DNA from 3 places in the Thauera sp. AutoDN2 genome. Region 3 is predicted to be linked to each of the others. Evidence: predicted binding sites of a transcription regulator. Region 3 holds the regulator's gene; each other region holds the start of a gene.

What was found. Region 3 encodes sigma-54, which starts transcription at its own class of promoters, with help from an activator protein. Its sites were predicted from a motif close to TGGCACGCTTNCTGCTNA; they were not measured.
Region 1: fliE (flagellar hook-basal body complex protein FliE) is a predicted target of sigma-54. The motif match lies at 1,218-1,235, and genes of this name have one in related genera.
Region 2: ACPT9U_RS14525 (hydrogenase small subunit) is a predicted target of sigma-54. The motif match lies at 1,256-1,273, and genes of this name have one in related genera.

What each region holds. Positions count from the first base shown of each region.
Region 1 is NZ_JBNCAR010000008.1:12,210-15,478, reverse strand. It holds gene ACPT9U_RS06690 (sigma-54-dependent transcriptional regulator) at 1-1,113, shown strand, start outside; gene fliE (flagellar hook-basal body complex protein FliE) at 1,279-1,602, shown strand; gene ACPT9U_RS06680 (flagellar brake protein) at 1,636-2,412, opposite strand; gene ACPT9U_RS06675 (flagellar brake protein) at 2,424-3,209, opposite strand.
Region 2 is NZ_JBNCAR010000031.1:30,878-34,146, forward strand. It holds gene hybA (hydrogenase 2 operon protein HybA) at 1-41, opposite strand, end outside; gene ACPT9U_RS14525 (hydrogenase small subunit) at 43-1,203, opposite strand; gene ACPT9U_RS14530 (META domain-containing protein) at 1,470-2,459, shown strand; gene nusB (transcription antitermination factor NusB) at 2,574-3,071, opposite strand; gene ribH (6,7-dimethyl-8-ribityllumazine synthase) at 3,068-3,269, opposite strand, start outside.
Region 3 is NZ_JBNCAR010000004.1:173,868-177,136, reverse strand. It holds gene recX (recombination regulator RecX) at 1-49, shown strand, start outside; gene lptB (LPS export ABC transporter ATP-binding protein) at 36-758, shown strand; gene ACPT9U_RS04395 (RNA polymerase factor sigma-54) at 780-2,237, shown strand; gene hpf (ribosome hibernation-promoting factor, HPF/YfiA family) at 2,255-2,578, shown strand; gene ptsN (PTS IIA-like nitrogen regulatory protein PtsN) at 2,719-3,204, shown strand; gene hprK (HPr(Ser) kinase/phosphatase) at 3,173-3,269, shown strand, end outside.

The sequences.
Region 1 (3,269 bases), on a different contig from region 3:
ACGCGCAACCTGCTGGCGCTTGCTGCGCGTGTGGCCGAGACCGACGCCACGGTGATGCTTTCGGGCGAGTCGGGCACCGGCAAGGAAGTGTTCGCGCGCTACATCCACGAACATTCGCCGCGCGCCGGCAAGGCCTTCGTCGCCATCAACTGCGCGGCCATCCCCGAGAACCTGCTCGAAGCCACGCTGTTCGGCTATGAGAAGGGCGCCTTCACTGGCGCGCAGGCGGCGCAGCCGGGCAAGTTCGAACAGGCGCAGGGCGGCACCATCCTGCTCGACGAGATCTCCGAGATGCCGCTCGGCCTGCAGGCCAAGCTGCTGCGCGTGCTGCAGGAGCGCGAGGTCGAGCGCGTGGGCGGCAAGAAGCCGGTGGCGCTGGACATCCGTGTGCTCGCCACCAGCAACCGCGACATGCCGGCCGAGGTCGCCGCCGGACGCTTCCGCGAAGACCTCTACTACCGGCTCAATGTGTTCCCGATCGCGATTCCCGCGCTGCGCGAGCGCCCCGGCGACATCGTCCCGCTCGCGCGGCATTTCCTTGCGCGCCATGCCGCCCGGCTCAAGCGCCAGGTGCGCTTCTCGCCCGAAGCCGAGGTGCTGCTTGCGCGCTACGGCTGGCCAGGCAACGTGCGGGAGCTCGAGAACACCATGCACCGCGTGCTCATCCTCACGGCGGGCGACGAGGTGAACGCAGAGACTGTGCGGCTGTGCCTGCCGCACTGGAATCCGGAGGCGGCAACACCTGCCGCTGCACCGGCAAGTTCTGCCGCTTATCTGTCTGCATTCACGTCTCCAGTCACGCCCCCACTCACGCCCCCACTCACGCCCCCACTCACGCCCCCACTCACGCCCCCACTCACGCCGCCGCCGGCTGCCGCGCCCGTGCACGCCGCCCCGCTACCGCCAGCGGCGGGCCCGCTTCCTGCTTCCAGCCCCCACGAGGCAGTGGCCCAGCGCCCGGCGAACATGAAGGACTTGGAGCGCGAACACATCCTCTCGACGTTGCGCGCGCTGGGCGGCTCGCGCAAGAAAACCGTTGAAAAGCTTGGGATTTCAGAGCGTACGCTGCGCTACAAGCTGCAGCAGTACCGTGAGGAGGGCCATGACTGCTGACCCGGGCCCCCTAGAGCTTCTCTGTGGAAACGGGCTTGCCCGCGGGTGCGGCACCCGAAGGCGCGGCGGTCGCGGGTAGGGTGCGCTGCGACCACGCCAATGCTTGGCATGCCGCTTGCTCTGCTACACTGACGTCACCAAACACCCTGAGGCTGGGGAACGCACATGGATACCCGTGGAATCGACCAGATGCTGAGCGACCTGCGCTCGGTATCGCAGGCTGCACAAGGCAAGGCCGCATCGCCCGCCGACGCGCCCGCCGGGGGCGTTAACTTTGCCGACGTGCTTGGCAACGCACTCAAGGATGTCAGCGCCGCGCAGGGCGAGGCACGGGCGATGGCCGAGAACTTCTCCGCAGGCGACCCCAACGTGAACCTGCAGGACGTGATGGTCAATCTGCAGAAAGCCAGCCTGTCCTTCCAGCAGATGGTCCAGGTTCGCAACCGGCTGGTCACGGCCTACCAGGACATCATGAACATGCCGGTGTAACCGGCGTCGGCGCAGCGATCGCTGCGCCGTTCTTCAGAAGCCGCCGCGCGTGCGCGCGTTGATCTCGCGCTCGACGTTGAAGATGTAGCGCTGGATGCGCGTATCCGCACTGCGCGGCAACGATTCGAACCGCAGGCCGATACGTAGCTGCTCGGTGCCGTTGGGCCGGAGCTGGCGGTTGATGTTGCGCACCTCCAGGTCGACCGGCAGCGGCTCGCGGTCCGTCAGGCGCAGCGTACAACCGTGCAAGACCTCCCCGATGGTGAGCTCGCGCAGGTCTGCCGGAACCTGCACCGCGATCCCGGTGCCGCTGATGTCGACGACGCGTGTCTCGCTGGGGGCCTGCTCGGCCCCTTCCGCTGGCGGAATCGTCAGCGTGACGTTGTGCGCAATGGGCACCTGCAGGCGGAAGAAGTCGCGGCGTTGCAGGCGCAGCACCTCGGTCGGGAGCCTCGCACGCAGGGCTGGGCGGCCTTCGTCGACCACTTTGCGGATGCCCGTCGCGGTGAACTGGATGCGGATGCGGTTGATCTGCGTGGTGCACAGGATCTGCTCGGCCTCGAGTGCCTTGGCGTGAATTTCCGCGTCCGGGCTCACGTCGATCAGGATCGCCTCGTCATCGGGCATGACCTTGAGCACCGCGCTTACGTAGGAGACCCCGCCGCGAATGTAGGCCGACATCAGGCAGCGGTTGTCGATCAGTTCCTTCATCACCTGCAGGATCTGTCCCCGACCGCGCAGGATGTAGCGCTCGAATCCCGCGTCCTGCATGGGTGGAACGGGGGTGAAGGTCTTTTTCTCTTCTTCCATGGTCTCGGATGTCAAGTCAGCCCCCGCTCGCGCGCGTTGCGCTCTCGTTCCATGCGCAGGACGTAGCGCTGGATGGCGTCGCCTGCGCCGCGCGAGAGATTGGCGAAGGCGCAGCCGATCCGCAGCAATTCGACGCCGTTCATGCGGGTGATGCGGAAGAGGTTGCGCACGATCAGTCGTGCGCTGATCGGTGGGTTGTCGGGCAACAGGAGCGTGCACTCCTCGAACGCGGCCCCCTGTTCCAGCGTGACGCCACCGGGCGGCACGGCGATCGCGAGACCGCCGCGGCTGATGTCGAGGATGTTCAGTTCCACCTCGCGTATCGTTCCGTCGCCCAGCGGCAGGGGCAGCCTGCACACCACGCGGCGCGGGGACGAGGATGAAGGGGTCTGCAGACGGTAGAACTCGCGGCGCTGCAGGCGCAGCACGGTGTTGGGGAAGGGCGCGCGAAAGCCGGGCTTGCCTTCCTCGACTACCCGCACTGGGCGGCGAACGAGGAACTGGATCCGCACGCGGTCAAGCTGCGTGACGCAGTCGAGTGCCTCGGATTGGGCAATGCGGTCGTTCTGTAGAGGATCTGTGCTGGCATCGAGCAGGATGCCGTGCTGCTCGTCGGCCTCGATCAGGGCCGTGATGAAACTCTGCCCGCCGGGGACCATGCGTGCGCTGACCAGCCCTCGGCTGGCGAGCAGCGCACGAAAAAGTGCCTTGATTTCGACGGGGTCGCGCAGCAGGTATTTTGCTTCGTCTTCACCGTAGACCAGCTCGACGCGGGTATCTTCCTGTTCGATGTGCATCTTGTGCAGAGTGTTGTAGGGCGTACCCGCTTTCTTTCCAAACGCTCGTTCCCGCGTGTT
Region 2 (3,269 bases), on a different contig from region 3:
CCGGCAAGGGCGAGGCGGAAGAAATCGCGCCGGCCGTTCATGTCAGGCGCCCTCGCGTTCGGTCGGCTTGGCGGCGGCCTCGCTGGCGGCGTGCTGCTTGCCGAGGTTGCGGGCCAGCACCGCGCCTGCGCCGGCCGCAGCCCCTGCGACGGCGGCCAGCACGGCGGCCGAGCCGAGTGTGGCGCCCTGGCCCTGGGATTCGTGGATGCCGGGGTAGAGCGCGGGCGGCTCTACGTTCTTGACCTTGGCGAGCATGTGGATCGGCTTGGTGAAGCCGACGCCTTCCTCGGTACAGCCGATGCAGGGGTGTCCGCAGCCGACCGGCCAGGTGCCGGCGCCGGCGTCGCCGAACATCACGGTGGGGCAGTTGGCATAGGTTTCCGGCCCCTTGCAGCCGAGCTTGTACAGGCAGTAGCCCTTGCGGTGCCCGTCGTCGCCGAATTCCATCGCGAAGCGGCCGGCGTCGTAGTGCGCGCGGCGCTCGCAGTTCTCGTGCACCAGGCGCGAGTAGGCGAACAGCGGGCGGCCCTGCGCGTCTACCGGCGGCAGGGCGCCGAAGGTGAGGAAGTGAACGACGGTGGCGAGGAAGTTGTAGGGGTTGGGCGGGCAGCCGGGAATGCTCACCACCGGCTTGTCGATGATTTTGTTCACCCCCACCGCGCCGGTGGGGTTGGGGTCGGTCGCCGGCATGCCGCCCCAGGAGGCACAGGAGCCGATCGCGATCACTGCCGCGGCGTCCTGCGCGCATTCGCGCGTGAGTTCGATCGCGGTCTGGTTGCCTACCTTGCAATACACACCACCATCGCGGGTGGGGATGGCGCCCTCGACGACCAGCAGGTACTTGCCCTTGTGGCGTTCCATTGCCGCCTTGCGCGCCGCCTCGACCTGATGGCCTGCCGCGGCGAACAGGGTCTCGTGGTAGTCGAGCGAGATCACGTCGAGGATCAGCTTTTCGAGCGTGGGGTGCTCGGCGCGCAGCATGGATTCGGTACAGCCGGTGCACTCCTGGAAGTGCAGCCAGATCACCGACGGGCGCTCGGCGGCTTCCATGGCCTTCGCGACCGCAGCCTCGGCGCCCTTGGGCAGGCCGAGCGTGGTGGCGAGCGTGGCACAGAACTGCAGGAAGCTGCGCCGGCTCATTTCGAGGCGTGATTCGATCGGACGCCCGGGCTCGGTGGCGCTTGTCGTAGGTGCTGTAAGCATGTGTCTCCCCTCGCGTTCGAGAAGCGGCGTTTGCCGCAAGATCGGGTAAGGGAGATCAAGAAGCGTGCCAGCGTGCCGCATGGCCCTGAAACCCCAGGCGGCAACGCCTGCAGCCTGCGAGGCTGCAAAGGGGGTGGACGCGCTGCGCTCATCTGCGTGCAGAAACGATCAGTTTCTTTTCACCTGCGGGCAGGGCGCGTTCGCCTGGCCTCCGTGGCGCGCGAATTCTAGAATCCCGAACCATCAACCGTTTCTGGAACTGATCCATGCCCGCACTGCTTCGCCAGGCGCTTGTCCTGCTCGCCGCCTCCGCTCTCTCTGGCTGCGGCCTTTTCAGCGCGTCACGCCCGGCCGTGGAGGGGGCTGCGGAGCGTGCTGCCGTCGCACTGCTCGATCCGCAGGCGCCGATGCGCTTCCGCTGCGGCGAGCGGACGGTGACGCTGCGCCACTTCGGAGAACTGGCCACGCTTACGGTGGAGGGGCGGAGCTGGACGTTGCGGCCCGAGCGCACTGCGTCGGGTGCGAGGATGGTGTCGGTCGATGACGATCGCACCTGGATCTGGGTCAAGGGTGATGCGGCGATGCTTGAACTGGACGGCGCGCCTCAGCCCGGCTGCGGCCTGGCGGTGGAGAAGCCTTTGTTCCGCGCGGTGGGCAATGAACCGGCCTGGCGGCTGGATGTGCGCGCCGACGGGCTGTCGCTGCTGCTCGATCAGGGCGATACGCACGTGTTCGCGCCCAGCCCCCTCGTCGTCGACGGCGAGGGCCTGCGCAGCTACGAGGCGATGTCCGCCGGTGGGGCGCTCAGCGCGCTGGTGTTCGACCGCTACTGCGAGGACGGTATGAGCGGCATGCCGCACCCGAACAGGGTGGAAGTGCGCTGGCAGGACCGGGTGCTCCAGGGTTGCGGTGGCGACCCTGCGGCGCTGCTGCAGGGCGAGCCCTGGGAAGTGGTCGAGCTCGACGGTCAGCCCGTGGCCGAACCCGCGCGCATGACGATTGGCTTTGGTGCCGAGGGGCGCCTGTCCGGCCTCGCCGCGTGCAACCGCTATTTCGGCGAATACGCCTTGTCGGGCGAAGGGCTGCGACTGTCGCCGCTGGGTGCGACGAAGATGGCGTGCGAACCGCGTGCGATGGATGAGGAGCATCGCTTCATGCAGGCCGCCGGGCAGGTCGACGGTTTTGCCATTGCGGCGGATGGCACGCTGCGCCTGCTGGCCGGCGGGCGGGTGCGGATGCAGGCGAGGCGGCGCTGAGGACACTGCGCTCGCGGGAGCAACTGCGTGTGGGGGCAGGCTTGCCCGCGAAGGTGGCAAGACCAGGCGCCATTCTCGCGGGCGCGCCTGCGCCCACGGCAAAGCCTGCTGCAATCAGCGGCGTGCCTGGCGTGCCGCCTCCACCTCTTCCGGGCGCAGGCGTGCGGCGAGCTTGTCGAGCACGCCATTGACGAACTTGTGCCCGTCGGTGCCGCCGTAGCCCTTGGCGAGTTCGATGGCCTCGTTGATCACCACGCGGTACGGCGTGTCGATGTTGTGGCGCAGTTCGTGGGTGCCGAGCAGCAGGATGGCGTGCTCGATCGGCGAGAGCTCCGCGACCGGGCGCGACAGCAGCGGCGTGAAGCAGTCGCGCAGCTCGTCGGCGCTACCGGTTGCGCCGCGCAGCAGGCTGACGAACAGCTCACGGTCGATTTTGTCGAGGTTCTCGGTTTCCGATTCCAGGTGACGTTGGACCGTGCTCGCCGTGTTGCCCGACAGCAGCCATTGATACACGCCCTGCAGCGCGAGTTCGCGCGCGCGGCGGCGAGCCATCTTGCTCGTCGGGTTGGGGGCGCCGGCGCCCTCTGCCTGCGGATCGTTCATTTCGCTCATCGGATCACCTTCAGCAGATTCGCCATCTCGACCGCCGTGCGGGCGCAATCGGCGCCTTTCTCATGCATGCGGGCGATGGCCTGGTCGTCGTCTTCGGTGGTCAGCACGCCGTTGGCGATCGGGATGCCGGTGTCGAGGCCGACGCGGGTGACGCCCGCGCCCATCTCGTTGGAAACCAGCTCGAAGTGGTAGGTCTCG
Region 3 (3,269 bases):
CGAACTGATCCGCAAGCTGCTGAAAGAGCCCCACGATGAGTCTGCTTAAGGTCGCAGGACTGCAAAAGCGCTACAAGGCGCGCACCGTGGTGCACGACGTTGGCTTCGAGGTCGGCTCGGGCGAGGTGGTCGGCCTGCTCGGACCCAACGGCGCAGGCAAGACCACCTGCTTCTACATGATCGTCGGCCTCGTGCGCGCAGACGGCGGGCAGATCACCCTGGACGGGAAGGATCTGACCCATCTGCCGATCCACGCCCGCGCACGCCTGGGCCTTTCCTACCTGCCGCAGGAGATGAGCGTCTTCCGCAAACTCACCGTGGCCGAGAACATCCAGGCGGTGCTCGAGTTGCAGGGGCTGGACAAGCGCAATGTCAGCGAGCGGCTCGAAGAGCTGCTGATCGAACTCGGCATCCACCACCTGCGCGACAGCACCGCGATCTCGCTGTCGGGCGGCGAGCGCCGCCGCTGCGAGATCGCCCGTGCGCTGGCCACCGATCCGCGCCTGATCCTGCTCGACGAACCCTTCGCCGGCGTGGACCCGATCGCGGTCATCGACATCCAGAAGATCATCCGCTTCCTGAAGGAGCGCGGCATCGGCGTGCTGATCACCGACCACAACGTACGCGAGACGCTCGGTATCTGCGATCGCGCCTACATCATCAGCGAAGGCCGTGTGCTCGCCAGTGGCGCACCGACCGAGATCATCGAGAACGAGCAGGTGCGCCAGGTCTACCTTGGCGAGCACTTCCGGCTCTGACTGCGCGCCCCTCCTCACGCCATGAAGCCCAGTCTCCAGCTCAAGCTCTCGCAGCACCTCACACTGACGCCGCAACTGCAGCAGTCGATCAAGCTGCTGCAGCTATCGACGATCGAGCTGAATCAGGAGATCGAGCGCTTCCTGCTGGACAACCCGATGCTCGAGCGCGAGGAGGGCGAAGGCGAGTTCCTGCCCGCCGCCGCAAGCACGCCCAGCGAACAATCCCACCAGGAAGCGCCGCAGGGCGAAGGCCCCGCCGAGTCCGGCAGCGAGGCCCTGCAGCATGAAGGCGGAGAGGGCAGCAGCGAGGATGAAGGCATCGACTGGTCCAGCGTGGGCACCGGGGCCTCCAGCCGCAGCGAGGACGATGAGGACGTCGATTATCAAGAGTTTCAGGCCGCCGGCATCTCGCTGCGCGACCACCTCGATCAGCAGATCGCCCTGTCGCCGCTGTCGGATCACGACCGCGCGCTGGTGCGATTCATCGTCGAGGCGCTGGACGATGACGGCTATCTGCACCAGCCGCTTGAGGAACTACTCGAACTGCTGCCGCCCGAATCGGGCATCGAACTCGAAGACCTGAGCATTGCCCTGCACCATGTGCAGAACCTCGAACCAGCGGGCATCGGCGCGCGCTCGCCGCAGGAATGTCTCGCGCTGCAGTTGCGCACACTGCCCGACTGCGCGACGCGAGCACTCGCCCTCGAGGTCGCCACCAAGCACCTGGAACTGCTCGCCGAACGCAACTTCGCCAAACTGAAGAAGCTCACTGGCTCGGACGACGAATCGCTGCGCGCGGCGCACGCACTGATCTGCAGCCTCGACCCGCACCCCGGCTCGCGCTATTCCACCAGCGAGACACGCTATGTGCTGCCCGACGTGGTCGTACGCAAGGTGCGCGGGCGCTGGTCGGTCAGTCTCAACCAGGACGCCATGCCGCGCCTGCGCATCAACCGCCTGTACGCCAGCCTGCTGCAGCAGAACCGCGGCCAGGGCGGCGGACTGGGCGGCCAGTTGCAGGAGGCACGCTGGCTGATCCGCAACGTGCAGCAACGCTTCGACACCATCCTCCGCGTTTCCCAGGCCATCGTTGACCAGCAGCGGCAGTTCTTCGATCATGGCCCTGTGGCCATGCGCCCGCTCACGCTGCGGGAGATCGCCGACCAGCTTGAACTGCACGAGTCGACCATTTCGCGCGTGACCACGCAAAAGTACATGGCGACACCGCGCGGCGTGTTCGAGCTCAAGTATTTCTTCGGCAGTCATGTCGCCACCGACACCGGTGGGGCGGCCTCTTCCACGGCGATTCGCGCGCTGATTCGCCAGTTGGTGGAAGCCGAAGACAGCAAGAAGCCGCTGTCCGACGCCAAGATTGCCGAGATTCTAGGCCAGCAGGGTATCGTGGTCGCACGGCGCACCATCGCCAAGTATCGCGAATCCCTCAATATCCCGCCGGTCAGCATGCGCAAATCCATCTGACAACCACAGGAGTCACCATGAATCTCAACATCACCGGGCATCATGTCGAAGTTACCCCGGCCATCCGCGACTACGTCACCTCCAAGCTCGATCGCGTCATCCGCCACTTCGACAACGTCACCAGCGTTGCGGTAATCCTCTCCGTCGAGAAGCTCAAGCAGAAGGCCGAAGTGACCCTGCACGTGCGCGGCAAGGACATCTTCGTTGAAAGCGACGATGCCGACCTGTACGCCGCCATCGACTCGATGACCGACAAGCTCGACCGCCAGGTGCAGAAATACAAGCAGAAGATGGCCGAGCACAACCACGAGTCGCTGAAGCACCAGACCCCCGAGGACTGAGCCTTTCGTTACAGCCCCATGACCGGGGCGCGGTTGTGGTTATAATGCGCGCGTTTTGACGACGCCTGCGGCGCCCGCCCCGGAACGACAGTCGCCCCGGCGACCTGGAAGACCGGGGCGTCGTGTTTGCACACCTGCGAATGAGCCTGATATCCCAACTCCTGCCACTTTCCAATGTGGTGGTCGACCTCGACGCCAGCAGCAAGAAGCGCGTCTTCGAGCAGGCCGGCCTGCTTTTCGAGAACAACCAGGGCATCGGTCGCAGCACCGTTTTCGACAGCCTGTTCACCCGCGAACGCCTGGGCTCCACCGGCCTCGGGCAAGGCATCGCGATCCCGCACGGCCGCATCAAGGGCCTCAAGGATGCAGCGGGCGCCTTCCTGCGCCTGGCCACACCAGTCCAGTTCGATGCGCCGGACGGCCGCCCGGTCAGCATGCTGTTCGTACTGCTCGTGCCCGAACAGGCCAACGAGACACACCTGCAGTTGCTCTCCGAACTTGCGCAGATGTTCAGCGATCGCGCATTCCGCGAAGCGCTGCTGAATGCGCCGGATGCGGCACACATCCACCAGATGTTCATGAACTGGGGCGCCCATGCGGCAGACCAGCCTGACGCGGCTGTATGAGACCCATCGCGACAGTCTCAGCCTGATCCACGTCAGCGGGCCGCTCGAGGCCCGCCTCAGCGTGG